Chitinimonas arctica: one gene and its partners. The protein of the gene in region 2 interacts with the protein of the main gene of each other region in a pairwise test. Links are inferred from orthologs where the notes say so. Each region holds a gene or a part of one and is shown on either strand. Other genes may lie near its edges.

Region 1 (10,525 bases), 380 kb from region 2 along the record:
TATCGAGCTCGCGCATACAGTCGCGCATCGCGCCCTGGCCGGGAAAGACCACTTTGTCGGCGGCGGCGATCACGGCCGGATCGCCGCTGAGGATGATCTGATGCTCGGGCGCAACATGTTCCAAGGCGTGGGTGACGGAACGCAGATTACCCATGCCATAGTCGATGACGGCGATCTTCATGTATTTCCCCCGGCTCAGGCCGTCAATGTACCCTTGGTGGAAGGCATCACCCCCGCCATCCGTTCATCCATTTCCACCGCCATGCGCAGTGCCCGGCCGAATGCCTTGAAGATGGTCTCGGCCTGGTGGTGGGCGTTGCTGCCCTTGAGATTGTCGATATGCAGGGTCAGCATGCCGTGGTTGACGAAGCCATGGAAGAACTCGCTGAACAGATCGACGTCGAACTGGCCGATGCTGGCGCGCGTATAGGTCACGCCATAGCTCAAGCCGGGGCGGCCGGACAAATCGATCACGACCCGGCTGAGGGCTTCATCCAGCGGCACATAGGCATGGCCATAACGGCGGATGCCTTGCTTGTCGCCAATCGCCCGGGCCAGGGCTTGGCCCAGGGTGATGCCGATATCCTCGACGGTATGGTGGGCGTCGATATGCAGATCGCCGCGGGCGACGATCTCCAGGTCGATCAGACCGTGCCTGGCCACTTGGTCGAGCATATGTTCCAGAAAGGGCACGCCGGTATCGAAACGGCTCTTGCCGCTGCCGTCCAGGTTGAGCGTGACGGTGATCTGGGTTTCCAGCGTGTTACGGCTAAGACTGACTTGGCGCATATTCGACTCACAGACAGGTAGGCAGGACGCTCAGCACGCGCTCGTTTTCCTGCGGGGTGCCGACGGTGACACGCAGGCAGTTCAGCAGCAGCGGATGCGCGCCATGTAGATTCTTGATCAAAATACCGGCATTGCGCAGCTTGGCGAATGTCCCCTCCGCATCCGCCACGCGCAGCAGCAGGAAATTGGCCTCGGAAGGGAACACCGTCACGCCGGGCAAGGCGGCCAGCGCCAGGGCCAAACGCGCGCGTTCCCGCCGCAGGATGGCGGTCTGCGCGTCGAATTCCGCCAGGTGCGCCAAGGCGAAGGCAGCGGCGACCTGACTCAGCACATTGATATTGTAGGGCGGCCGCACCTTGTCCAGCTGCGCCATCCAATCGGCCGGGCCGGCGGCATAGCCCAGCCGTATTCCCGCCAAGCCCAGCTTGGACAGCGTACGCAATACCAACAGGCGGGGATGCGAACCTGCCATGTCCATCAAGCTATCGTCGGCGAACGCGGAATAGGCCTCGTCCACCACCACCAGCCCAGGCGCGGCGTCCAGGATCGCTTCTACCTCGGCGCGAGCGTAGCGCGGCCCCGTGGGGTTGTTCGGATAGGCGACAAAGACCACCGCCGGGCGATGTTGCGCGATTGCTGCCAGCATGGCCGGCAAGTCCAGGGAAAAATCCGGCCGCAGCGGCACGCCGACATATTCCAGGCGGCTGAAAACGGCATTCATCCGGTACATGACAAACGAGGGCTCGGCCGCCAGCAAGCAGGCTCCGGGGCGGGCAAGCGCCTGGCAGACCAGGGTGATCAGCTCATCCGACCCATTGCCCAGCAGGATGTCGGCGGCAGCAGGAATCCGGAAAGCCGTGCGCAGCGCCTCCTTGAGCCCGCCGCCATGGGGATCGGGATAGCGGTTCAGCGCCGCCGCCGCCAGGCGTTGGCCCAATTCGGCGCGCAGGCCTTCGGGCAAGGGATAGGGATTTTCCATGGCGTCGAGCTTGATCAAGCCGGTCGCATCGGCAACCCGGTAGGCGCTCAGCTCGGCAATCTCGGGACGTATCCAGTCCGCGGCGGTCATTGGTTTTCCTCCAGGCGGTAAGCCGCCGATAGGGCGTGCGCCGGCAAGCCTTCGCCCTGCGCCAGTGTCGTGGCGATGCGTCCCAGGCTTTGCGCCCCGGCCTGCGAGACATAGATCAGGCTGGAACGCTTCTGGAAGTCGTAGACACCCAGTGGACTGGCGAATCGGGCCGTGCGCGAGGTCGGCAAGACATGATTGGGGCCGGCGCAGTAGTCGCCCAGCGCTTCCGAGGCGTAGCGCCCAAGAAAGATGGCGCCGGCATGGCGTATCGCCGCTTGCAGGGGCCAGGGATCGGCCACCGACAATTCAAGATGCTCCGGCGCGATCTGGTTGGCCAGCTGGCAGGCCTCGGCCAGGTCGCGCACCTGGATAAGCGCGCCGCGATTGGCCAGGCTGGCGGCGATGATGTCGCGCCGCGGCATCTCCGGCAGCAGCCGGGCGATGCTGGCAGCCACCCGTTCCAAATATTCGGCGTCGGGGCAGAGCAGGATGGACTGGGCAATTTCATCGTGCTCGGCCTGGCTGAACAGATCCATCGCGATCCAGTCCGGATCGGTACCGCCGTCGCAGATGATCAGGATCTCCGATGGACCGGCCACCATATCGATACCGACTAGGCCGAATACGGCCCGCTTGGCCGCGGCGACATACTGGTTGCCCGGTCCGGTGATCTTGTCCACCTGGGGAATGGTCGCCGTACCATACGCCAGCGCCGCGACCGCCTGGGCGCCGCCGATGGTGATCACGCGATCCACGCCGGCGATATGGGCGGCGGCCAGCACCAGGTCGTTGCGTTCGCCGCGTGGTGTCGGTACCACCAGGATGATTTCGCCCACCCCGGCCACCTTGGCAGGAATGGCATTCATCAGGACCGAACTGGGATAGCTTGCCTTGCCGCCGGGCACATACAGGCCGACGCGGTCCAGCGGCGTGATCGCCTGCCCCAGCACCGTACCGTCATCCTCGCGGTACTGCCAGGCCGGCTGCACCTGCCGCTCGTGATAACGCCGCACACGGGCAGCCGCTGCTTCCAGTGCCTCGCGCTGCGCCGCAGGCAAACGCTGATACGCGGCTTGCAAGGTAGCGGGCGACAAAGTCAGCTCCGCCATGGATGCGGCCGCGACGCCATCGAAGCGCTGGGTATATTCCAGCACCGCCGCATCGCCGCGCTGCTTTACATCGGCCAGGATGGCGGCAACCGTCGCATCGACGGCCGGGTTCTGGGCCGTTTCGAAAGCAAGCAGGGACTGCAGTTGGCTGGAAAATGCCTGATCGGTGCTATTAAGACGCTGCATGGGTTCACCTCACTGGTCGGGCCACGCCCGACGTTGCAAAACGTTTCGGGCGGGCTCGCTGGCGACCCGCTTCAATCGTGGTGGTGGGCACTCGCCGAAGCGAATGCATCAATGATGGGTTGGACGCCGGCGCGCTTGAGCTTGAGCGAGGCCTGATTGACCACCAGCCGGGAACTGACGTCCTGCACGTGTTCCACCGCCTCCAGCTGATTGGCCAGCAAGGTCCCGCCGGTGCTGACCAGATCGACGATGGCGTCGGCCAGCCCCACCAGCGGCGCCAACTCCATCGAACCGTATAGCTTGATCAGATCGACGTGGACGCCCTTCTTGGCGAAATGTTCGCGGGCCGACTCCACATATTTGGTGGCAACCCGCAAGCGTGCCCCTTGCTTGACCGCCGCGAAATAATCGAAGCCTTCGCGTACTGCCACCATCAGGCGACATTTGGCGATGGCCAGATCCAGCGGCTGGTACAAGCCCACCCCACCGTGCTCCAACAACACATCGTAGCCGGCGATACCGAGATCGGCCGCGCCATATTGCACATAGGTGGGTACATCGGTGGCGCGTACGATCACCAGCCGCACATCCTCCCGATTGGTGGCGAGGATCAGCTTGCGCGAGGATTCCGGATCTTCGCTCGGCACAATGCCGGCCGCGGCCAGCAGGGGCACGGTTTCTTCGAAGATGCGGCCTTTGGAGAGGGCGATGGTGATCATAGCGAGGCAAGAAACGACAGAAGAGGGATTATGCCGACCTCTCGCGCCGCTGACGAGAGAAAGTTGTCTACTTCATTTAGAAGCATATCTTTCTTGACTATCATGCGCTTACGTAAATTTGATATTAAGTTGTCTAGTCAAATTCGGCTCAAAATCCACCCAATGGTGATCTGCATCCACTTGATCAAAAAAAACCGCCATACCGGCGAGACCAGTATGGCGATTATCTTTGTGGACTTCTATTCGAAATCGTACCGACTAGACCGTCCGTTCGATCTGCGCCCCCACCCCGCCCAGCTTGGCTTCGATATGCTCGTAGCCGCGATCCAGATGGTAGATGCGATCGACGATGGTCTCCCCGTCCGCAGCCAGGCCGGCGATGACCAAGGAGGCGGAAGCGCGCAGGTCCGTTGCCATCACGCAGGCGCCGGATAGCTTGTTCACGCCCTGCACCACGGCGGTATGGCCATCGACATGGATATCGGCGCCCATGCGGGCCAGTTCGGAAACGTGCATGAAACGATTTTCGAAGATCGTTTCGGTCAGCACGCTGGTGCCGCTGGCCAGGGTATTCATGGCCATGAACTGCGCCTGCATATCGGTCGGGAAAGCCGGGTAGGGCAAGGTACGCAGGCTGACGGCACGGGGCCGCTCGCGCATCTCTATGCTGATCCAGCCATCGCCGGCTTCCAGATAGGCGCCGGCTTCGCGCAGCTTGTCCAACACGCTTTCCATGATATTGGCGCGGGTATTGCGCAGCACCACCTTGCCGCGCGCCAGCATGACCGCGCACAGGAAGGTCCCGGTCTCGATACGGTCGGGCATCACGGCGTGGCTGGCGCCATGCAGGCGTTCGACACCTTCGATGGTGATGGTGTCGGTGCCGTGCCCGCTGATCTTGGCGCCCATTTTGATCAGGCACTCGGCCAGGTCGACCACTTCGGGTTCGCGGGCGGCATTCTCGATCGTACTGACACCGTCGGCCAAGGCCGCCGCCATCAGCAGGTTTTCCGTGCCGGTCACCGTCACCATATCGGTAACGATGCGGGCGCCCTTCAGGCGCTTGGCACGGGCGTGGATATAGCCGTGCTCGATATTGATCTCGGCACCCATGGCCTGCATGCCCTTGATGTGCTGCTCGACGGGCCGGCTACCGATGGCGCAACCGCCGGGCAAGGACACCCGGGCTTCGCCGAAGCGGGCCAGCAACGGACCCAGCACCAGGATGGACGCGCGCATGGTCTTCACCAGCTCATAGGGCGCTTCCAGCGTGTCGACGCTGGCACCGGTCATCTCGAACTCGTGCACATTGTCGGTCATGACCCGCATGCCCATGCCTTGCAATAGCTTCTGCGTGGTCAAGACATCGCGCAACTGCGGCACATTGGTCAGCCGCAGCGTATCGGCCGTCAGCAGCGAGGCGCATAGAATGGGCAGGGCGGCGTTCTTGGCACCCGAAATGGTGATTTCGCCTTCCAGCGCATTACCACCGGTGATCTTCAGTTTGTCCATGTGCAGCTCGATATTGGGTTGGCGTGCCGGCAGCTAGCAAAATAGCCACCACAGCACTAGCAGTACGAATACCCAGGGCAGATTCACCAGGAACAGGCCCAGCTTGTCGCTGTGGCCCGGCTTGTCCCGCCCCGTCTTTTTCAGGCCCGGTTTTTCCATTCGTGCGGACTATAGGTCTTCATCGACAGCGCGTGGATTTCCTCACGCATGCGCTCACCCAGCGCTTGGTACACCAGCTGGTGCTGACGCACGCGTGGCAGGCCGTCAAAGGCGCGGGCCACGATGGTCGCTTCAAAATGATGGCCGTCGCCGGACACTTCGAGCACTTCGCAGGCCAGGCCGGTAGCGATGTATTGTTTGACTTGTTCTGGGGTAACCATGACGTTTCTAATCAGTTTGCCGAGCGGTTGTGGCCGCCAGCGTAATCAATGCTTGAGCTTGTAGCCCGTACGGAGCAAATGCAAGGTGAATGCGGCCAATAACAGAAAGGTGCCGAATACGACCGTAAAGCTCAGCCAGGGCGACACGTCGCTGGCGCCGAAAAAGCCGAACCGGAAGCCGTCGATCGCATAGAACACCGGGTTGAGGTGCGACACACCCAGCCAGAACGCCGGCAGGGAATGGATGGAATAGAAAACCCCGCTCAGGAAGGTCAGCGGCACGATGATAAAGTTCTGAAAAGCCGCCAGTTGGTCGAACTTCTCGGCCCAGATCCCGGCGATCAGGCCCAGCACCGCCATCACGCCCGAACCCAGCAGGGCGAAGACAACGATCCACAGGGGATATTTGAAATCCGGCCAGGCGAAGAGCAGCGTCACCAGCAATACGCCCGCACCCACCATTACCCCCCTCACCACGGCCGCCAGCACATAGGCGGAGAAAAACTCCAGGTGGCTGAGCGGCGGCAGCAGGATATAGATGATATTGCCGGTGATCTTCGACTGGATCAGGCTGCTGGACGTATTGGCGAAGGCATTTTGCAACATCGACATCATGGCCAGGCCCGGAATCAGGAAGGCGGTGTAGCGCACGCCGGGATAGGCTTCGACATGCGATTCGAGCACATGCGAAAAGATCAGCAGATAAAGTACGGCCGTGAGTACCGGCGCGGCGACGGTCTGGAAGCTGACCTTCCAGAAACGCAGCAATTCCTTATAGAACAGGGTATAGAAGCCTTGCATATCGTGTTGGCTTGGCAAGGGAACGGGGTGGACGGCCGGGCCGCCACCTTCGCGCCTAGGCCGTGCGCTTCCTTCCCATCACGTCGAGAAACACCGATTCGAGATCGGGCTTGAGGATTTCGATATCGCGCACCGTTACGCCGGCTTCGCGCAGGCAGGCCAACAACGCTTCCAGGGTCGTGCAATCATCCAGCTTCAGATGATAGCTATCCTCGCGCTGCATGACCAAAAACGGCTGCAGTGCCGCCGGCAATACGTCCGGCGACAGCTTGAGCGCCAAGGTACGGGCCGAATGCGATGCCATCAGCGCGGCCTTGTCATCCAGCGCGACCAACTCGCCTTGCTTGAGCATGGCAATGCGGTTACACAGCGTTTCCGCCTCTTCCAGATAATGGGTGGTCAGCACAATGGTGTGGCCTTCGCCATTGAGCCGCTGGATAAACGCCCATAAGGTCTGCCGCAACTCCACATCCACGCCTGCTGTCGGCTCGTCCAGCACGATCACGGGCGGTTTGTGCACCAAGGCCTGCGCCACCATCACGCGGCGCTTCATGCCGCCGGACAGCGAGCGCATATTGGCATTGGCCTTATTGCCGAGGCCCAGGTGCGCAAGCAGTTCGTCAATCCAGGCATCGTTGCGGCGCATGCCGAAATAGCCTGACTGGAACTGCAGCGTTTCACGCACGGTGAAGAAAGGATCGAAGGTCAGTTCCTGCGGCACGATGCCGACCTTGCGTCGCGCCGCCCGGTAATCGCTCTGCACATCGCTGCCCAGGACCTGCACCGAACCGCTGTCGGCGCGGGTCAATCCGCCGAGGATGGAGATAAGCGTGGTCTTGCCGGCACCATTCGGCCCCAGCAAGGCGAAGAATTCGCCTTCGCGCACTTCGAAATCGACGCCCTTGAGGGCCTCGAGTTCGCCGAAGCGCTTTTTGACTGAAGAAAAACGGATGGCGACGTTCATGGGCGTAGGCGAGCGGAAAGCGTGGATTCTACCCGACTTGGGCAACGAGAAAATGAAACAGCGACCGAGTGGTCGCATGTTTACATCACTGCGGCGGAGGATCGGACAGTATGGCGGTTGCCGGCGGCTCGACAGCGGGCGCAGGCGCCGCGACAGGATTGGCCGCGGGCGGCTCCGCGGCAACCGGCGCCGGCGCTTCGGGCGCACCGGCACCCGATGCCTCGGCAGCCGGTTTCGGTGTGGTGGAGAAGTCGAGATCCTTGACGTCTATCTCCTCCTCGTCGCCGTCACCCAAGGGCAGCGGCTTGGGCGGATTGCCGTTCCAAACCATGTTGTAGCGACGCTGCAGATAGCTATCGCGGACAAATCCGTATTCGTCGCCGAAACTGGCCGCCTGGACTACCGAGTCGGCCGCCAGCAATTCCGTGCGAAGGTTGACCATGCGCAGCAGGTTCAAGCCCGTCGCGGCCTGATCGTCCTGAATTGCCCGCACCGGGTCCAAGGCATAGCTGCCGGCCCAGTCGGCGGTGTCGCGCAAGGTCTTGGGGCCGAGGAAAGGCACGACCAGATAGGGGCCGCTGCCCATGCCCCAATGACCCAGTACCTGGCCGAAATCCTCATCGTGCTTTTCCAGGCCGGCCTGGCTGGCGATATCGATCAGGCCGAGCAAACCGAAGGTCGAATTGAACACCACCCGGGTACCATCGCTGGCTGCATCGCGCCAATTGCCTTGCAGCAGATTGGCGGCGCCGATGTAGACATCCTGCAGGTTGCCGAAGAAATTGGCGACGCCGGCACGGATCGGCTTGGGCGTGATGGCGACATAACCTTTGGCCACCGGCTTGAGCACGGCCTTATCCAAGGCGCTATTGAATGCATAGACCTTGCGGTTGATCGGTTCGAGCGGATCGTAATGGTTGGTCGGCGTGGCACATGCCGCCAGCAACAGCGGGCTCAACAACAGAGGGAGCCGGTGGCGCATCGAAGCACTCCGCGTGGATATGACTTCAAGCATAGCGCACGCTCATGCCTGGATATGCGGCAGGAATTCCTCGACGCCATAAAGCGCGGCAAGGCTGGTGAGGTTGGCCGGCGGCCGCTGCAGCGTAAGCTGGCGGCCGGCGGCCACGGCGTCGCGTTGCCAATGCAGCAACAGGCTGACCGCGGTCGAATCGATCTCGCTCACTTCGGACAGATCCAGCACCAAGGCCGGCGCAGTCAGCTTGTCGGCAACCTCGCGCTGGACCCGGCAAATCGAATCGAGCGTGAGGGCGCCGCTGAGTTTGACAGATTCGCTCATGATCCACTTACTTTGACGGCGTCTTGGCCGGTTGTGCCGCGTTACGGTCGGCCAGGGCCTTGATCAGGCCGTCGATGCCGTCCTTCTGGATAGTCTGGTTGAAGCTGGTGCGGTAGTTGGTCACCAGGCTCACGCCTTCCACGGCGATATCGTATACCTTCCAGTCGCTACCGACCTTGATCAGGCGGTAGTCGATGGGGAAAGGCTGGCCGGTGGAAGCCGACACTTCGGTACGGACCGTCACGTCGGTATCGGACTCGGCCATCTTGACCGGCTTGACGTCGATATTCTGCAGCTTGTTGGCGCCCACCGCGGTGGAGTAGGTCCGCACCAGCAAGGTACGGAATTCGCGCACCAGCGAACCCTGTTGGTCAGGTGTAGCCTGCTTCCAATAACGGCCCACCGCCAGTGCGGTCAGGCGATTGAAGTCGAAGCTGGGCAGCACCTTGGCCTCGACCAACTCACGGAAACGCTTGTCGGCGGGCGTGAGGTTGTCCTTCTTGATGGCTTCCAGCACGTCCTTGCTGGTGTTGCGGACCAGCTGCTCGGGGGCAGGAACGTCTGCCGCGGTGGCGGTCAAACCGGCGACCAGCATGATGAAGGCAAAGAGTTTACGCATGATTCTTCCTGTTATGGTGCAGTAGTCGGCTGAGCGGGATTCTCCGCTGCTTTGCTGAACATGAACTGACTGATTAACTTTTCCAGCACGACGGCCGAAGAAGTGAGCGTGATTCGATCGCCATTCTTTAACATGGTTTCATCCGCGCCAGGTTCAACCCCTATGTACTGATCGCCGAGGATGCCGGAGGTAAGGATCTCGGCCGACGAGTCGCGGCTGAAGTGGTAACCCTGCTCGATATCCAGGGCAACCATGGCCCGATAGGTCACCGGATCCAGGCTGATCCCCGCCACCCGGCCCACCAGCACGCCGGCGCTCTTGATCGGCGCACGCGCCTTCAAGCCACCGATATTGTCGAAGGCCGCGGTCACCCGGTACGTGGCCTTGCTGCCGCCATTGGATACATTGCTGACCCGCAAGGCCAGGAATGCCAGCGAAGCCAGCCCCAGCATCACAAACACACCGACCCAGAAGTCGTAAACGCGGCGATTCATCAGACACCTCTAAACATGAAAGCGGTCAGGATGAAATCCAGAACCAGAATAACGAGCGAAGACGTCACCACCGTGCGCGTGGTCGCGCCCGAGACGCCTTCCGCGGTGGGCGGCGCATCGAAACCTTCGAACACCGCGATAATGGATACAGCGACACCGAATACGACACTTTTCACCAAGCCGTTGCCGATATCGTTGTAAAGATCGACCTGGGCCTGCATCTGCGCCCAGAAGGAACCGGCATCCACCCCGATCAGCACGACGCCGACCACGTAACCGCCCAAAATGCCCATGGCGGAAAACAGCGCGGCCAGGATGGGCATCGAGATGACGCCGGCCCAGAAGCGGGGCGCCACCACGCGGGCGACCGGATTGACCGCCATCATTTCCATGGCGGCCAGTTGCTCGGTGGCCTTCATCAGGCCGATCTCGGCGGTAATGGCGGAACCGGCCCGGCTGGCGAACAGCAAGCCGGCCACCACCGGACCCAATTCGCGCAGCAGGCTCAGCGCAACCAGTACGCCCAGCGCTTCGGAAGCGCCGAAGCGCTGCAAGGTATCGTAGCCCTGCAAGCCCAGCACCA
Region 2 (10,694 bases):
GTCCACACCCACCCTGGGCGCGAACTTAGATAGCAAGACTGATTTCTTCTTGTACTGGTTCCGTGGCCTCGATCTCGCGCGACGCGGCCAGCAAGGCCAGGCGAGCCACCACGCCGTAAGCATAGAAGCGATTCGGGGCGCAATCGGGGCTGCCGTCGCAGTCGGGCGTGGACAAGGGCGTGGTAAAGGCCAGCGGCTTGAAATAGGCGCCGGGCGCATTGAGATTCTCGTCCGCGCCGCGCTCGGTATGGACGCGATAGAAACCGCCTACCACGTAACGATCCATCATATAGACCACCGGTTCGGCCACGGCATCCTCGATCGTCTCGAAGGTCGGTACACCTTCCTGCACGATCACATCGCTCACTTCCAGGCCTTCCTTCACCACCGCCATCTTGTTGCGCTGCTTGCGATTGAGACCGATCACGTCTTCCGGCGACTTCACACTCATCACACCCATGCCATAGGTCCCGGCATCGGCCTTCACGATCACATAGGGCTCGGCATCGATGGCCAGCTCGCGGTACTTGGCGGCGGTCATGCCCAATATCCGCTCCACCTCGGCGGCCAATTCCTGCTCGCCTTCGCGCGTCTGGAAGTCGAGCTGGCTGACCTGGCCGAAATACGGATTGATATACCAAGGATCTATGCCCAGCAGTTCGCCGAATTCCGACGCCACGCCATCGTACTGGGCAAAATGCTGGGTCTTGCGGCGGGTGGACCAGCCTGCGTGCAAGGGTGGCAGCAGGTTCTGGTCGATATTGCGCAAAATATCGGGGATGCCGGCCGACAGATCGTTATTGAGCAGCACGACGCAGGGATCGAAACCCTCCACACCGACGCGGCGTCCCTTGCGCTGTATCGGTTCCACCGTCAGCGAGCCGCCATTCGGGAGCGCCAGCGTGGTCGGCTGGGTGATTTCCGGATTCAAGGATCCAAGCCGGACATTCAAGCCCGCCAACTTGAGGATGCGCGTCAGGGACGCCACATTCTGCAAGTAATAGGCATTACGGGTATGGTTCTCGGGGATCAGCAACAATCGCCGCGCATCCGGGCAGATCTTTTCCAGTGCGCTCTGTACCGCCTGCACGCAAAGTGGCGTGAAGTCGGGATTCAGGTTGTTGAAACCTCCCGGGAACAGATTCATATCCACCTGCGCCAACTTGAAGCCGGAATTGCGCAAATCGACCGAACCATAGAAGGGTGGGGTATTTTCCAGCCACTGACTGCGGAACCACGCCTCGATATCGGGCTGGGCGGCCAGCATCTTGCGCTCAAGGTCGAGTAGCGGGCCGGTCAGGGCGGTGGCGAGGTGGGGAACATTCATGATGGTGAACTCTTTTATGAAAGGCGGTCACGTGGCGTAGGCAGCCTAGTATGCAGCCTGCCTGAGATGGAAGGAGGGTGGAAGCACATTCCGTCGGATGACAAATTTAGCCAACCACGCCGATTTCAAGAGGCATACGGCGTCAGGCCGGCAATAATGAGCTGGACACCCGTGCTACACTCGCGCGGCTTTTTACGCCGCCCGATTTTCCGCCAGTTCCGAGGTTGTTGGTATGACCGCTCCCGCCCCTAAGCCAAAAGAAAACTTGCAGGAAACCCTGCAGCAGGTGGTGCGCATCCTCAATCGCCATCGCCTGGTGGAAAACCTGGTACACAAACAGGATATGCACAAGCACGCCCTGGTGGAAACCATCGTGCACAAGCAGAACCTGGCCGAGCTGGAAAAGCGCCTGGAACAGCTGCATCCGGCCGATATCGCCTTTGTGCTGGAATCGCTGCCGCTGGAAGACCGCCTGATCGCCTGGGGCCTGATCAAGCCGGAGATCGAAGGCGATGTGCTGCTGGAGGTATCCGACTCGGTCCGCGAGACCTTGCTGGCCGATATGGACCGGGCCGAGATCCTGGCCGCCGCCGAACACCTCGATACCGACGAGCTGGCCGACCTGGCGCCCGATCTGCCGCAGGACGTGATGTCCGAGCTGATGGGCTCGCTGGAAGAGGACGAACGGGCCGAACTGCAATCGGCGCTGTCCTATGCCGACGACCAGGTCGGCTCGCTGATGGACTTCGACATGGTCACCATTCGCGATGATGTGACCCTGGAAGTGGTATTGCGCTACCTGCGCCGCTTCGATGAACTGCCGCACCATACCGACAAGCTGTTCGTGGTCGACAATGACCAGCGCATCAAGGGTGTGTTGCCGATCAAGCGCCTGTTGATTACCGATCCGGACCGGGATGTTTCCGAAGTCATGGCCCACGAAGTCGTGATGTTTCGCCCGGACGATGATGCCGGCGACGCGGCCCAGGCTTTCGAGCGTTACGACCTGGTCTCCGCCCCCGTGGTCGACTCCACCCACAAGGTGATCGGCCGGCTGACCGTGGACATGATGGTGGACGTGATCCGCGAAGAATCCGAAGCGGAAATGCTCAGCCTGGGGGGCCTGAAGGAAGACGAAGACCTGTTCAGCTCGGTATGGCAATCCGCCCGCAATCGCTGGCCCTGGCTGGCGATCAATATTCTTACCGCCATCTTCGTCTCGCGCGTCATCGGCCTGTTCGAGGGCACCATCCACCAACTGGTGGCCCTGGCCGCGCTGATGCCCATCGTCTCGGGCATAGGCGGGAACACCGGCACCCAGACGGTCACCCTGGTCGTGCGCGGCCTGGCGCTGGGACAGATCAACCCCTCCAGCGCGCGCCGCCTGATCGTCAAGGAGCATGCCATCGCCTTGCTGAGCGGCGTGGTGTGGGGCGGTGTACTGGGCCTGATCGCCTGGTTGCTGTACGGCGATTTCCAGCTGGGCCTGGTGATGACGGCTGCCATGATCCTCAACCTGCAGGTCGCCGCCCTGGTCGGGCTGCTGGTACCGTTGACCATGGACAAACTGGGCCGCGACCCAGCCTACGGCTCCTCGGTCTTCCTGACCGCGGCCACCGACAGCATGGGGTTCTTCATCTTTCTTGGCTTGGCCACCATCTTCCTGGTATGACGGCCTTGCCATCGATTTCGCGCGCCGCATAAGTGTAAACGCGGCTCCATGGCTTCCCTAAGTCTCATGTCATAATCACCGCCATGTTCTCGCCCATCTCCGAACGCTCCGCCCATCCGGCCAGCGCCCGCTTGCCAGCCACCGTGCTGCTCGATCTGCTGCGCCACCAGCGGTACGGCGTCGAATACCAGCCCATCGTCGATCTGCAGCGCGACGAACCCATAGGCTACGAAGCGCTGGCGCGATTTTACGCGGCCGACGGCCAGCCGCTGGCGCCCAAGGGCGTGTTCGAGGCCTTGCATGGCAGCCCGCTCAGCCTGTTCCAGCTGGAATACGATATGAAGCGCCTGCAGCTGGCCTACGCACCCACGCAGGCCGAGCTGCTGTTCGTCAATCTCGATCCGGATGCCTATGCCGTCACCGCGAACGAGCCGGTCGATCCGCTGCTGACCTTGATGTCGCCGCGCCAAGGCCTGGTGGTGGAAATCATCGAGAATGCCAATGTGACCGATGCCTCGCTATCGCAGCAGCTGGCGCAAGCCTTTTCGGCCCGCGGCATCCGGCTGGCGCTGGACGATATCGGCGCACCAAACTCGATGATTTCCCTGGACGTATTGATGGCGGTGGACTGGTTTAAATTCGACCGCTCCTGGCTGGCGCGCGCGCGCGACGCCAAGTGTCGCGCCGCCCTGACCCATCTGATCGGCTTCGCCCATGAATGCGGCTGCCGCGTGATCCTGGAAGGGGTGGAACGGCAAGAGGACCTGCAATTGGCCCGCGCCTTGCAGGTCGATTGCGTGCAAGGCTTTCTTTATCACAAACAGTTCGTTTCGATATCGCTGGCGCCTCGGCCAGTCTGGGCCATGGTATGAACAGCGTTAAGCAATTGATCGATGAGGCACGTGCCAGCGGGCTACCCAGCCTGGAAGCCCGCCTGTTGCTGAGCCACGCCGGCGGTTTGAGCCGTACCCGTCAACTGGCCTGGCCGGATACGGTGCTGAGTACCGAGCAGGCAGGGCAGTACCGCGATCTATTGCGGCGCCGCAACGAAGGGGAACCGGTTGCTTATCTGGTCGGCTCGAGAGAATTCTTCAGCCTGGAATTTATCGTCAGTCCGGCCGTATTGATTCCCCGTCCGGAAACCGAGCTGCTGGTGGAACTGGCATTGGCGCGCCTCCCGCTGGAACGGGCGTGCAGCGCCTTGGACCTGGGCACCGGCTCCGGCATCATTCCCGTTTCGCTGCGCAAGCATCGGCCGCTGCTGGATATGCGGGCGGTCGATATCTCCGAACAAGCACTCGCCGTCGCCATGCGGAATGCCGAACGACACGCCACCCCCATCCTGCTCGGGCAAAGCGACTGGTATAGCGCGCTGACCGATGAGCGCTTCGACCTGATTGTCTCCAATCCCCCGTATATCGCCCACGCCGACCATCATCTGGCCGAAGGCGACCTGCGCTTCGAACCGCGCAATGCGCTGACCGACGAAGGCGACGGCCTGGTCCATATCCGCCGCATCGTCGGCGAAGCGCCTGCCTATCTACGCCCGAACGGTTGGCTGTTGTTCGAACACGGTTACGATCAAGCCGCCGCCAGCCGCGACCTGCTGAATGCGGCCGGCTTCGACCAGGTACAAAGCTGGCAGGACCTGGCCGGGATCGAACGCGTCAGCGGCGGCCATTGGCCAGGACCGGCCAGCGGCCAAAGTATTTAACACCGTCCAAATTACCAACGTGGATCCGGCGTAAACCCCTCGCGAGGAAATGCACTGGGTTGGTCCCGTGCCCGTTCGCGCCAGCGCCGCTCGGTGATCACCCCTGCCGCCGCCAGGTTGCGGCGGCTGTCGTAGCGCACCGCCAGCACTTCGCGCGGCTGTTCGCTGGCCCGTTCGAACTCGGTGCGCCGGACATGCGACTCCTCGATTTCACCATGGCCGGTGCCCATGGCGGCGGCGCTCTCCGCCTTGCGGGAGGCCATCGGCGGCCGATTGCCTTCCTTGGCGATGGCGGCCGGCGGCGGAACGTAGCGGCGTTCATTGAACACGGCCGCACCGATTACGCCGACGTCGAATGGGCGGTCGGTACGGGCGGCGTAGCTATCGCCCAGATCGGTGAAGTAGAAGCGCGCCACGCTGCCCATGGACTTGCGCCAGCCCGTCACCACCGTATCGGCATAGGGCTCCAATACATAACCGGATTGCCGAAAGGCGGCGGTTTCGCCACTGACCGCGTTGATGCCGTCCACCGACAACACCACCATGACGCGCTCGCGGCTCAGGTTGCGCAGGCGCAGCTGGTACGGCTCGCCTTCCTCACCCGCCACCCAGGCACGATTGCGTTGATGGTATTCGGGATAGGCGCGGCCGTAGCGGTCTTCGACGCGCAACTCAACTTGTTGCCCACGTTCGGCCAAGGCGCCCAAAGAGGCGGTAACGAGCAAAAGAGGGAATAGCATTTTTTTCATGGCGTGCTCCTGGTCCAGTCGGTATCGGTAATGCTTAAACGTACTTGTAGCGGCAACGGGGTTAACACCGACTGAATCGCGTACGACGGAAAAGGTCGTACGGTGGGCAAAATGGAGATCGACAGCTGCTGAAGCGGCCGCGTAAAATTTCAGATTGAATTTAATCGTTTAACGTTGGCTGTGACTCCACAGCCGGCGCACGCAAGGAAGAACGCTATGAGTACCCAGGAAAAGATTCGTCAAACCGTGACCGAAAACCCGGTCGTGTTGTACATGAAGGGTACCCCGACCTTTCCGCAGTGCGGTTTTTCCGCCAAGGCAACCAGCATTCTGAAGGCCTGCGAGGTGTCGTTCCATCCCGTCAACGTCCTGATCGACGATGAAATCCGCCAAGGCATCAAGGAATACGCCAACTGGCCGACCATTCCGCAGCTCTATATCAACGGTGAATTCATCGGCGGTTCGGACATCATCGGTGAGATGTACCAATCGGGCGAGCTGCAAAAGCTGCTCGAACCGCTGAAGGGCTGAAACAGCGCCAGTCGTACGCAAACGGGCCCGGATCCGAACGATCCGGGCCCGTTTGCCATTTGGTGCCGGGCGTACCGCTAGTCTTCCGGAAAAAGCGGCAGCGTGCCGGTAAGGTAAGGCTGGTGGGCTTGCTCGAAACGCAATAAGGCTTGCTTACGCGGCAAGCCGGCGGCATACCCGGTCAGCGAGCCGTCCGCGCCGATTACCCGATGGCAGGGCACTACCAGGCCGATAGGGTTGGTGGCATTGGCACGACCCACGGCGCGCGCCGCCCCCGGCTGGCCCAGCGCACGCGCCAACTCGCCATAGCTGCGGGTTTCGCCATAGGGTATCTCGCACAGCGCCGCCCATACTTCCCGCTGAAAAGGTGTTCCGGGTGCCGCCAAGGGCAGGCTGAAGCGGCGTAGCTCTCCCGCCAGGTAGGATCCCAGCTGCCGCCGCACTTCCACCAGCCTGGCCGCTTGCCATTGGGCACCGCGCCGCTCTGCCGCGGCGACCGCGTCCGGCCCGAAACTCAGGCTCAACAAAGCGCCCGTCTCATCGACCACACCCACCATGTCGCCAAATGGCGAGGGAATACCGTCCCAGGCAAGATCCCTCTTCATGCGGCCTCCTGCAAGCTTGCCCACAGATGTGCCGTTGCCAGGCTGCGCCAGGGTGCGAAACCCTCCATCAGTTGCAAGGTCTGTTCAGCATCCGGGCGCTGCGGTAGGGCGAAGAAGCGTTGCAATGCCAATACCAGCCCGGCATCGCCGACCGGCACGCAGTCGCCGAATCCCGCGCCGCGCATCAGCGTGTACTGGGCCGTCCAGGGCCCGATGCCGCGAATAGCCGTCAAACGGCGCAGCATGGCAGGGGCCGATTGCCGCGATAAAGCCTCCATATCCCAGCCGTGTTCAAGCAGATAGCGCGCGGTACCCACCAGGTATTCGGCCTTGGAGCGGGAGAATTGGCGGCCGTGCAATACGGCGGGGTCCAGCGCGGCCACCGCGGCGATATCGGGATGCGCAAGCATGCCGTCACCGGCCTCCCGCCCGGCCAGCTCGATCACCACCCGCCGCAACTTGGCCGCGAAGGTCAGGTTCACCTGTTGGCCCACGATGGCCCAGACCAAAGCCTCGAATACCGTGCCGCTCAAGGGCAGGCATAATCCCGGTCGGATGGCCAACAAACGCTTTGCGTCCGCTGTGCGTGCCTGGCCATCCGGCAGCGTCGGCCGCTCGGCCAAACCCAGGCAGCGCAGGGCCATATGGTGTGCCGCCACCATCATATCCGGCGCGACCTCGCCCAATACCTCGCAGTGGGCGGTCTCCGCCTCGATCCGCATGCACAGGCGTACCGGCCTGCCATGCAGCAATACCGCCTTGGTCACGCTATTGCCCCGCAGGCGTTCCGCCGGCCCGTCGCCATCGCGCCCCAGATAGGCCAATACTTCGGTTGCACGGTAATCGGCGGGAAGCGACAGGCAGAATTGGCTCCCGGCGGGCAGATCGCGGTAGGCCTGCGGCGCCAAGGCAAAAGCTTGCAGAAAATCATGCTGGAAAGCCGCCCCATCGGCAAAACCCGCCGCCGCCGCGACCGTTTCGATCGGCGCAGCCACTTGCATCAGACGGCGCTGCGCCCATTCCAGCCGATAGCGCAGCAAAAGTGCCGCAGCCGGTAGATGGCCGTGCCGCCGGCATAATTGGTCCAGCCGCTGCTGCGTCAATCCCACCTGGCGGGCCAATTCGGCCATCCGTGCGCCAGGTGCGTCGCTATGCAGACTTTGCAATACCGCCTCGTAGCGTTGCTCATCAAAGGGCGTGCCCTGGTAGAACAGATCGGGCCGGCAGTACTCGCAGGGCTGCAAGCCGGCTTTGCGTGCCTGCGCTTCGTTGCGGAAGAAACCAAGCTGCTCGAAGGGAGCCGGCGGGGTCGCGCACGAAGGTAGGCAGTAGCGGCCGGCAGCGGCGAGGCCGCTGAGGAAACGGCCGTCAAAACGGCTATCGCGGGTCAATAGCTGCTGATACAGGGAGACGGAATCCATGGCGGCAAGTGCGGGTCGAATAATGAGGAATTCATTCTACTGCCGATGGCTGTTTCCAGCTCGGGCGCCGGGCAAGACAAAAAATGGCCAAGCGTGGCATGCGCGATGCACTGTTGGTCGCACGGATATGCGTGGCGTTACCTCTCCGCTCGCGCCACTGCAAGGCGCTATTACATCAGGATAAGGATCAAAGCATGCCCTCGTCGAACAACCCTGCCGGGCCGGAGCTTATTTTATTTTCTGTCAAATATTTTTCTATTACCTTTAATTCGTAAGATAGCACGGCAATGTTATGGTCGGTTTTTTTTAAAATCGCCTCATTTTCCTCATTTTCCTTATCGGCAGGTGCGCTGCCGCGTCGCGCCTCGGGCTTTATATTTTCCGGAGTTGATTTCCTGATTTCCATGACTTTCTTCAGCTCAAGCTGCATAGCGGATTGAACTTCATCAAGTCTTGCAGATTTCCTTGCCCGCCAATTATTTTCCTCAGCCTCGATTACATTTAAAAAATGCAGAGCACCTCCTTGATTTGAAAGATATTCTTTTTTTAATTCTACAAGTTTATTCCTTAGTTTCATCAAATTTCCTTCTTGTATTTCCAGTATTTCCCCCAGTGCAACGCCCTCCGCTTTTTGGCGACTATCAGCTTGCTTGGAATTAGGCTGGAGATCTTTGAGTCGAACCTTCAAATCAGCAATACAATATTGAAAAGTTCCGTACTCATCCACCAATCCTGGAATGCGCTTCTCTATCTCTCGTTTGCGCAATTCCAATATTGGATCATCATCATTGAGGATTTTTACTACTTTCTTTTTTATAACGGGAGGGTGCCTTGGTTTTTTCTTTACCTTTGAAAAGCACCCCCCTTTTATTTTTCGCCCCCGATTCGGAAACAATAGATCCGGGTTTGATTCGTCGCGATGCCGGGTTTCATCGCATGATGCTACGTTTTTACCTTGCTCGTCTGTTGGTTTCTCCGCCTCGATAGATAATGGATTAGCCAGGAACGAGATTTTCGGGCCGCTCGCTGCTTGTGTAGCCGGTGCGGGAATTTTTTCGAGGGCAAGCACTTTTTCCGAATTGACTTCTTCGACAGCGGGTAAGCCATTACCGCAGGACGATACGCCTGGTTCATCCGGCCATGAAGGTTGGATATTGACCGCTGGTGAGCTCGGCGAGTCGCTAGCGGGTAAAGTGGCGGTCAGGAAATTTTTAGCGGGTTCACAATAAAATTCTTTACTGGTGATCGGGGCTGCGTCTGCCGTGAATACCACCGGTGTTTCGTCAGATAACAACGCGTTTTCGCCGAAGAGCTCCACTGCCTGGGCGTTCGTTAGCTCTACGCACCAATTCGCGGGAGGCATCACGGGTCCTTCGGGTAATTCCGCAGCTTTGGCAAGTGTGACTCGGCTATTTAATGAAGTGCACTGATTATCTTGGCGTGACTCACTTACGGATCTCTGCTTGCGTTCACCGAAGCAGAAAAATAATTGCAGGATCCTACGGAAGAAAACGTAAAAGATACTATCTCCTCGACTACCTTTTGAATCCGCTAATTTAATTTCGTGTGTTGGTTTTATTGCCGTCTTACCGAAGATACCGATAGGAACCGGCCAGGCGTCCCTATTGCTGACTGGTGCAGCTTTCCATCCAACAGGCTTGCTCATTTGCAAAAATTCCTTCTGATGATTCCAATCATAATCGATATTATTATTGAATTTCACAGACCACGAACAAGCCGCACTATCCAGTGCCACGCGTATCGAAGCGATGCTAGCATCTGGCTGCTGCTTTCCAGCATCTACCCAGGAACACCATCATGTCGCTCAATATCTGGCTCGCCTACCTCGCCGCCGTCTTCCTGATCTCCGGCACACCCGGTCCCAACATGTTGCTGGCCATGACCCATGGCATACACCATGGCTTGTCGCGTACCTTCAGCACCATGCTGGGCCTGCTGGCCGGCCTGGCCATCATCCTGTCCATCTCGCTGGGCGGATTGGGCGCCGTCTTGCTGGCTTCCAGCCATGCCTTCGACGCCATCAAATACCTGGGCGCCGCCTACCTGATCTATCTGGGTATCAAGACCTGGCGCAGCGCCGATAGCGATATGCGCACCGAAGGACGTCCGGACGCAGATAGCGCCTGGGCGCGCTTTCGCATCGGCATCTTGGTTGCCCTCTCCAATCCCAAGGCCATCCTGTTCGGCGTGGTGTTCTTCCCGCAATTCCTGGATCGTAACCAGCCCTTCGCCGCGCAGGCCAGCATCCTGCTGCTGAGTTTTATCGTGATCGAAACCGGTTGGATGTGCATCTACGCCAGCGGCGGCGCCCAATTGGCGCAATGGCTGAAGCGGGGACGACGCATGCAATGGTTCAATCGTGCCGCCGGCGGGGCCTTTGTCGGCGCCGGTCTGCTGCTGGGAACATTCCGGAGATAAGCGGCATAGGCTGAGCGGGCCGAAATCGCCTTTCGGTCCGTTCAGATTTACCCAACCCTACCCATAGGCGTACCGATGGCACCACTGCGGTTCATTCGTTTTGGGACGGAGTGATCAGCTCGAAGGAGTTTCCGGACAGGGTGCCATTGGCGGTCGAGGCCGGCATAGCCCTCGTTGACGAACCCGCGCAGGGCGACTTGACCAGTTGCATGACTTCATAACGATTCCCGGAACCA
Region 3 (5,679 bases), 2.3 Mb from region 2 along the record:
GCTGACTGCATGATCACCGTCACCGATGCGCAGATTCAAGCCTGGCTGGGCATGCTGCTGTGGCCCTTCTTCCGCATCCTTGCCCTGTTCGCCGCCGATCCCTTTTATTCCAGCCGTAGCATCCCCGTGCGGGTCAAGGTCGGGCTGGCCTTTATGCTGGCCATGCTCATTGCCCCGGCACTACCCGCCGGACCCGATGTCGCCCCGGTGTCGCCGCTGGGCCTGCTGATATTGGCGCAGCAGCTACTGATCGGCTTCGCCATCGGCATGACCATGCGGCTGGTGTTCTCGTCGGTTGAAATGGCCGGCCACCTGGCGGGCTTGCAGATGGGCTTGGGCTTCGCCAGCTTCTACGACCCGCAGCACGGCACCAATACCGTGGTGGTAGCCCAGTTCGCCAGCCTGTTGACCATCCTGCTGTTCCTTTCCTTCAATGGCCATCTGCTGGTGATCGAGACCATCGTCAAGAGCTTTACCCTGCTGCCCATCTCGGCTGTGCCGCTGAAGACGGCAGGGTTGAAACTGCTGGTCGATTCGGCCGGCCAGATATTTACCTTGGGGCTGCTGTTGTCCTTGCCGGTGCTGGCGGCCTTGCTGATCACCAATCTTTCCATCGGCGTCATGTCGCGCGCCGCGCCGCAGTTCAATGTGTTCGCCGTGGGTTTCCCGCTGACGCTGGGGGTGGGGGTGGGGGCTTTCTATCTTTCCTTGCCGCATTTCTCGCCCCATGTGCAACGGCTGATCGATGAGGCGACCCGGCTGGCTTATAAGGTGGCGAGGGTGATGGCGGGGTAGGGGGCGCTGTGCGTTCGCATCGGCGTTTGCAGCGGTCGTGCAGCCAGACTTGACGCGGTTTTCAGGATGTTCGGATGAAATCGCCAGGGGAGAGGAGTCTGGCCCTGAGTTCGGCATACGCAGGCTGGGCGCTATGAAAACGACATGGGCATAATATTCTTTACGACAAGAAAATATTTATTTCGAAAGCAGTTTTTACTAATTAAGAGAAAAATAGACATGTTGTTTTTTTATTCATGTCGGCAACTTTGCTGATGTATCGGCTTAAGGAATGGGTTATGAATGGAGTAGTAATATCGACGCCTGTGATTTGGTCAGGTGGTCCTCGGGCGGAGCCTTCAGATAGGACGTCGGCTTCAGGAAAAAGTGCCTTAGGCTCGGAACATAAAATCGAAATTCATGAGAAAAAGGAAACGAATAATTCTCGCTGCGGGGAGAATACGCTTGCTGGAAAATTCGTCAACGCCCTTGGTAATATATTCCCCAAGGGAAATGTTTTCGAGAAAGTTGCTGGCAAGTTAAAGGTGGGTTATGAAAAGATAAGTGACTCGTTCGCATCTGTAGCGAAGAAAGTATGCTTGAGGGCGGATAAAAATGCAGATTTATCGCCCACTTTGGATTCAAGTAAGCCGAGCGTCGTTGATGGAAGGAAAGCAGGTAAGCCTCTTACGAATTCCGAAATTGTCGACGGCATTGTCAAAAATGGTGACTATATGAAGCTGTTTATTAGCTAAGTATTTTGCATGGGAGTGGCCGGTGGCGGCAACATTTCTCGCGTTAAGTGGCTGCGGTTATTTATATATCTAGTGCTGGCCAAAGGGGTAGGCAATGTCTGTTGGGTCAATGTTCGCAAGTGCGGCAAGTTTTACACGCAATTTGCTCGTTCAGGATAAAAGCAACGATACTCAAAGAAATGGAGAGGCGGAGGGGACGTTCGGTTCCAGTGTTATTAGCCTGGCAAACAACGTGCAAGATCGAATGCTCGGGGGAGTGGAAGCGCTCGGTAAAACATTTATTAGTGCGGTCAGGAATAATATGACTGAACCCGTAAGTGGCAAGATTGCTGACGCTGGTGGCAAGATAGTCAAGACTGCCGGTGAAGTTAGCGAAGCGTTGCGGCCGCGTATTCAAAGTGTAAGTGAAAGCCCGGTGGGAAGTGCGGCGAAGGAGTTGTTTAATAAGGCCGATAGAACGACACGCGCATTAACCACTTCCTTGTTGCCAACTGGAAGGGCTTTGGCGGATAGCAAGTCCGAGCAGCGTGCTGCGAGTATGAAAAGGGAGTCCATGGGACCGAGCCGGGTGCGAAATGACAATGTTGAGAGACGAAGTACTTCAATGTCAACATCGGTCGAATCTACTTCGCTGAATCCAGGTGTTGAGGAGTGTGAATTTATCCAAGACCTGGAGGAGGTGCCGCAGTCCAGTGATAATCAGTTGTATGCGAAGCTTAGTGATAGTAGGAGAGGATTATTCGACGCGTTGGAAGAAATGCAAGCGCTGGTGGACAAGTCATACGGGAGTAAGCCGAGTATTAGTGGACCATCTGAACAATCCGCTCCGAAACTAGATGGCGCCGTTGCGAGTCCAGACGTTTTGGTGCCAGAAAAACCTTCGTGGAAAAAAGGCGATGCTTGGAGCGATGTTCTGTTGGAGGCATTGGGTGAGCCTGGTGAAATTAATGTGCCGCCGGACAAGCCGGTGGATATTGACTCGCTCATTAACGAGATGTCTAACAGATACGGTCCCGGATTGGGCAATAGCGTTGCGAGCCGAGGGAGTTCGGCGCCAACAGAACCTTCTCAGACGAACGGTGGTACTTCGCTAAATTCCGATATGGGTGCGAGGAATGCTGAATGGAATAGCAAGTGGGGCGATGTTATAGCTTTGCTAACCCCGGAAGATAATATAATGAATAAAGAAGGCTGACTCAAAGGAGTCGGAATGAAGGCTGCGGCCGTCGGAGACCCAATGGTGCTTCCACGGCCGCGGCTTGATCCTTGCGGCAAGCCAGGGTTAAGCATCCCCAAAAAAATCCCTGCCTAAACCGCATCCTCCCCCGTCTCGCCCGTGCGAATACGCACAACCTGCTCCACCGAGGTGACAAAAATCTTGCCATCACCGATCTTGCCGGTGCGGGCCGCCTTGACGATGGCATCGATGGCCAAGTCCACCTTGTCCTCGGCGATCACGACCTCGATCTTGACCTTGGGCAGGAAGTCCACCACATATTCGGCGCCACGATAGAGCTCGGTGTGGCCTTTCTGGCGGCCGAAGCCTTTGACCTCGGTGACGGTCAGGCCGCTGACGCCTACCTCGGCCAGCGCTTCACGTACTTCATCCAGCTTGAACGGCTTGATGACCGCTTCGATTTTCTTCATACCCACGATGCATTTCTCCTTCAGACGTGACAAAGGGCCTGACGGCCCTTTGTGTACTTGCAAGCGTTGACCGCGCTCGATTACTCGACCTTGGCCTTGGCCTTCAGGTCGGCGATCAGCTTGTCCAGGTTCTGGCCTTGGACTTGCTGTTGCAGACCGGCCTTCACTTCGTCGAAAGCAGGGCCTTGCGGCTGGCGCACGTCTTCCAGCTTGATGACGTGGAAGCCGAACTGGCTCTTCACCGGCGCCTGGGTCACTTGGCCCTTGGCCAGCTTGACCATGGCATCGCCGAATTCCTTGACGAAGTTGGTCGGTGCGGCCCAGCCCAGATCGCCACCGTTGACCTTGCTGCCGGTGTCCTTGGACTTTTCCTTGGCCAGGTCTTCGAACTTCTTACCCTTCTTCAAGGCGGCGATCAGCTCGTTGGCTTCTTTTTCGGTTTCGACCAGGATGTGGCGAGCGTGGTATTCCTTGCTCGGCATCTGGGTCTTCAGCTTCTCGAATTCGGCCTTCAGCGCGGCTTCAGGAATGACATTGCTCTTTTGGTAGTTCTGCACGAAGGCCTTCAGCATGACGTTCTGCTGGGCCATGGCGGTTTCTACCTGCACATCGGCGTCCTTGGCCAGGCCTTGCTTGGCGGCTTCCTGGGCGATGACTTCCTTGGTGATCATGTCGTCGCGGATCTTGGCGCGCAGTTCCGGGCTGTCCTTGGCGCCGCGTTCGGCCAATTGCTTCAGGACGAAGTCCATCTGGGCTTGGGGAATGGCGACGCCATTGACCACGGCGACAGGCTTGTCGGCGGCGAATACGGAGCTGGCCAGCAGGGCGGCGATCAGGGCGGGAGCGAAAATCTTGGTTTGCATCGAATACGTCCTTCTTGGTCTTTAGAGGGTAATAGTCGTTAAAAACGGCTCAGGCATCTTCGCCGGGAGCCCGGGCATCGATGGCAAGCGCATGGATATCGCGCCGCATCAACTCTCCCAGTGTTTCGTAAACCAGTCGGTGACGTGCCACCGGCTTCAGGCCGGCAAAACGTTCGGACACGATACGCAGTTGAAAGTGCCCGCCGCCGGAAGCCGCACCGGCATGACCGACATGCTTGCCGCTGTCGTCACGCAATTCCAGCACAAGCGGACACAGGTCTGCCAGTTTCTCATGGATTTGTTCGATCGTGTTCACGTCGGCAATACCGTTCTTGAACGGCCGTACTTCCACACGCTGGTAGACCGCGGCGGTCAGATAGGGATCGGCATCGGCCCAGGCCTGGGCATCGGCCAGGCAATCGAACTCGGCCACGATCAGGCTGCCGGAAAAACCGGCGGGGCCGGGGTCCGGCGCATCGATGGCCGGGAAGGGGCCGGCCAGTACCAGCCGGCCCTGTTCCTGCAAGGCGTGCAGGCGGGCCAGATGGGCCGGGCGGTTGGCCAGCCGGGCAGCGAGGGAGTCAGGCGCGTCGTGACCGGTAATGGCATACAGCATGGCTCAGGTTTCCTTCTTCGGGCCGTCGCCGGCCGGTATCTGGCGCATCAGCCAGATGCCTTGGCAGATGGCAAAGACGAAGGGCAGGCCCAGGCCGCCGATCAGCTTGAACTTGACCCAGATGGCTTCGCCCAGGACATAGGCGACCCACAGGTTGAGCACGGCCATGAACAGGAAGAACAGGACCCAGGCCCACATCAGCGTATCCCAGGTGCGGGTGGGCAGATCCAGTTCCTTGCCCATCAACAGTGCCAGGGGCGGCTTCTTCATCACATAGCGCGAGATCAGCATGCCGCCGGCCAGCGCGACATCCAGGGCGCTGGTCTTCCAGAAGATGAAATTGGGGTTATGCAGCAACAGGGTGGCGCCACCGAATACGACGATGAGTCCCAGGCTCACCCATTGCATGGTTTCCACTGGTTTGCCGCGCAACTTCAACCAGGCCACCTGGGCCAGGGCGGCCGCCATGGTCAGGGCGGTAGCGAATTCGATAGGTTTGTTGATCCCGTATTCGGGAAAGGACAGGCCGGAAGAATAGCCCGCAACAAAGACGATGATGGGGAGTAGATCGAACAGGAATTTCATGGGGCGCGATTATGCCGATGGGCGGGCTAGGGAGCAATGAGTCTGCGACAAGCGGAGGGAAGATTGGTTTACCGACGCGCGTGGGAAGGGTACTGGACGGATAGGATTTTACGCTGCCAGCGGCTGCTAGCCGCCATCGCCCACCGCCAATTGCCAATGCCCTTCCTGGCTTTGCCAGAGCGTCAGCGGCCAGTCGTATGCCTGGCTCAGGTGGTCGGTCCGCAAGGCTTGCGCGGGTTTGCCCTGTGCCAGCAGGCGGCCGTTCCCCAGCAGCAGGACCTGGTCCGCCCAGCGGGCCGCCAGGGGCAGGTCATGCAGTACCGTGACGATGGTGCGGCCTTCCGCCGCTTCCTGGCGCAGGCGGCGCAATAGCAGCAGCTGGTGCTTCAGGTCGAGATGGTTGGTGGGTTCGTCCAGCAGCCAGATCGGTGCGTCCTGG

The links.
Region 1: the proteins of grxD (region 2) and FNU76_RS09025 interact in binary tests that used the Escherichia coli proteins (3 or more experiments, as listed by UniProt). The link is inferred for Chitinimonas arctica from one-to-one orthologs.
Region 3: the proteins of grxD (region 2) and FNU76_RS25085 interact in binary tests that used the Escherichia coli proteins (3 or more experiments, as listed by UniProt). The link is inferred for Chitinimonas arctica from one-to-one orthologs.

The regions. Positions count from the first base shown.
Region 1 is NZ_CP041730.1:1,975,993-1,986,517, forward strand. The notes cover bases 4,145-6,815. They hold FNU76_RS09025 (BolA family protein), read right to left. Parts: upstream 5,765-6,815; coding sequence 5,525-5,764; downstream 4,145-5,524. Other genes in these bases: murA (UDP-N-acetylglucosamine 1-carboxyvinyltransferase), read right to left, coding at 4,145-5,384; FNU76_RS09030 (ABC transporter permease), read right to left, coding at 5,810-6,565; FNU76_RS09035 (ABC transporter ATP-binding protein), read right to left, coding at 6,621-6,815. Also shown: imidazole glycerol phosphate synthase subunit HisH, read right to left, coding at 1-181; imidazoleglycerol-phosphate dehydratase HisB, read right to left, coding at 196-789; hisC (histidinol-phosphate transaminase), read right to left, coding at 797-1,858; hisD (histidinol dehydrogenase), read right to left, coding at 1,855-3,153; hisG (ATP phosphoribosyltransferase), read right to left, coding at 3,225-3,872; more of murA, read right to left, coding at 4,131-4,144; more of FNU76_RS09035, read right to left, coding at 6,816-7,529; FNU76_RS09040 (MlaA family lipoprotein), read right to left, coding at 7,615-8,511; FNU76_RS09045 (STAS domain-containing protein), read right to left, coding at 8,554-8,829; FNU76_RS09050 (MlaC/ttg2D family ABC transporter substrate-binding protein), read right to left, coding at 8,837-9,448; outer membrane lipid asymmetry maintenance protein MlaD, read right to left, coding at 9,460-9,942; lipid asymmetry maintenance ABC transporter permease subunit MlaE, read right to left, coding at 9,942-10,525. UniProt on the Escherichia coli protein: Involved in cell resistance against acid stress.
Region 2 is NZ_CP041730.1:2,352,996-2,363,689, forward strand. Bases 4,496-7,335 are described here. They hold grxD (Grx4 family monothiol glutaredoxin), read left to right. Parts: upstream 4,496-5,678; coding sequence 5,679-5,993; downstream 5,994-7,335. Other genes in these bases: prmC (peptide chain release factor N(5)-glutamine methyltransferase), read left to right, coding at 4,496-4,713; FNU76_RS10740 (hypothetical protein), read right to left, coding at 4,725-5,462; FNU76_RS10750 (methylated-DNA--[protein]-cysteine S-methyltransferase), read right to left, coding at 6,071-6,598; FNU76_RS10755 (DNA-3-methyladenine glycosylase 2), read right to left, coding at 6,595-7,335. Also shown: gshA (glutamate--cysteine ligase), read right to left, coding at 26-1,327; mgtE (magnesium transporter), read left to right, coding at 1,560-2,999; FNU76_RS10730 (EAL domain-containing protein), read left to right, coding at 3,083-3,871; more of prmC, read left to right, coding at 3,868-4,495; more of FNU76_RS10755, read right to left, coding at 7,336-8,019; FNU76_RS10760 (hypothetical protein), read right to left, coding at 8,207-9,685; FNU76_RS10765 (LysE family translocator), read left to right, coding at 9,838-10,458; FNU76_RS10770 (hypothetical protein), read right to left, coding at 10,550-10,694. UniProt on the Escherichia coli protein: Monothiol glutaredoxin involved in the biogenesis of iron-sulfur clusters.
Region 3 is NZ_CP041730.1:4,652,349-4,658,027, forward strand. Bases 2,741-5,568 are described here. They hold FNU76_RS25085 (BolA family protein), read right to left. Parts: upstream 4,392-5,568; coding sequence 4,089-4,391; downstream 2,741-4,088. Other genes in these bases: FNU76_RS21260 (P-II family nitrogen regulator), read right to left, coding at 2,838-3,176; FNU76_RS21265 (peptidylprolyl isomerase), read right to left, coding at 3,257-4,039; FNU76_RS21275 (septation protein A), read right to left, coding at 4,659-5,240; FNU76_RS21280 (ABC transporter ATP-binding protein), read right to left, coding at 5,367-5,568. Also shown: flagellar biosynthesis protein FliQ, read left to right, coding at 1-5; flagellar biosynthetic protein FliR, read left to right, coding at 10-795; FNU76_RS21250 (hypothetical protein), read left to right, coding at 1,074-1,529; FNU76_RS21255 (hypothetical protein), read left to right, coding at 1,624-2,724; more of FNU76_RS21280, read right to left, coding at 5,569-5,679. UniProt on the Escherichia coli protein: Transcriptional regulator that plays an important role in general stress response. Has many effects on cell morphology, cell growth and cell division. Acts by regulating the transcription of many genes, including dacA (PBP-5), dacC (PBP-6), ampC and mreB.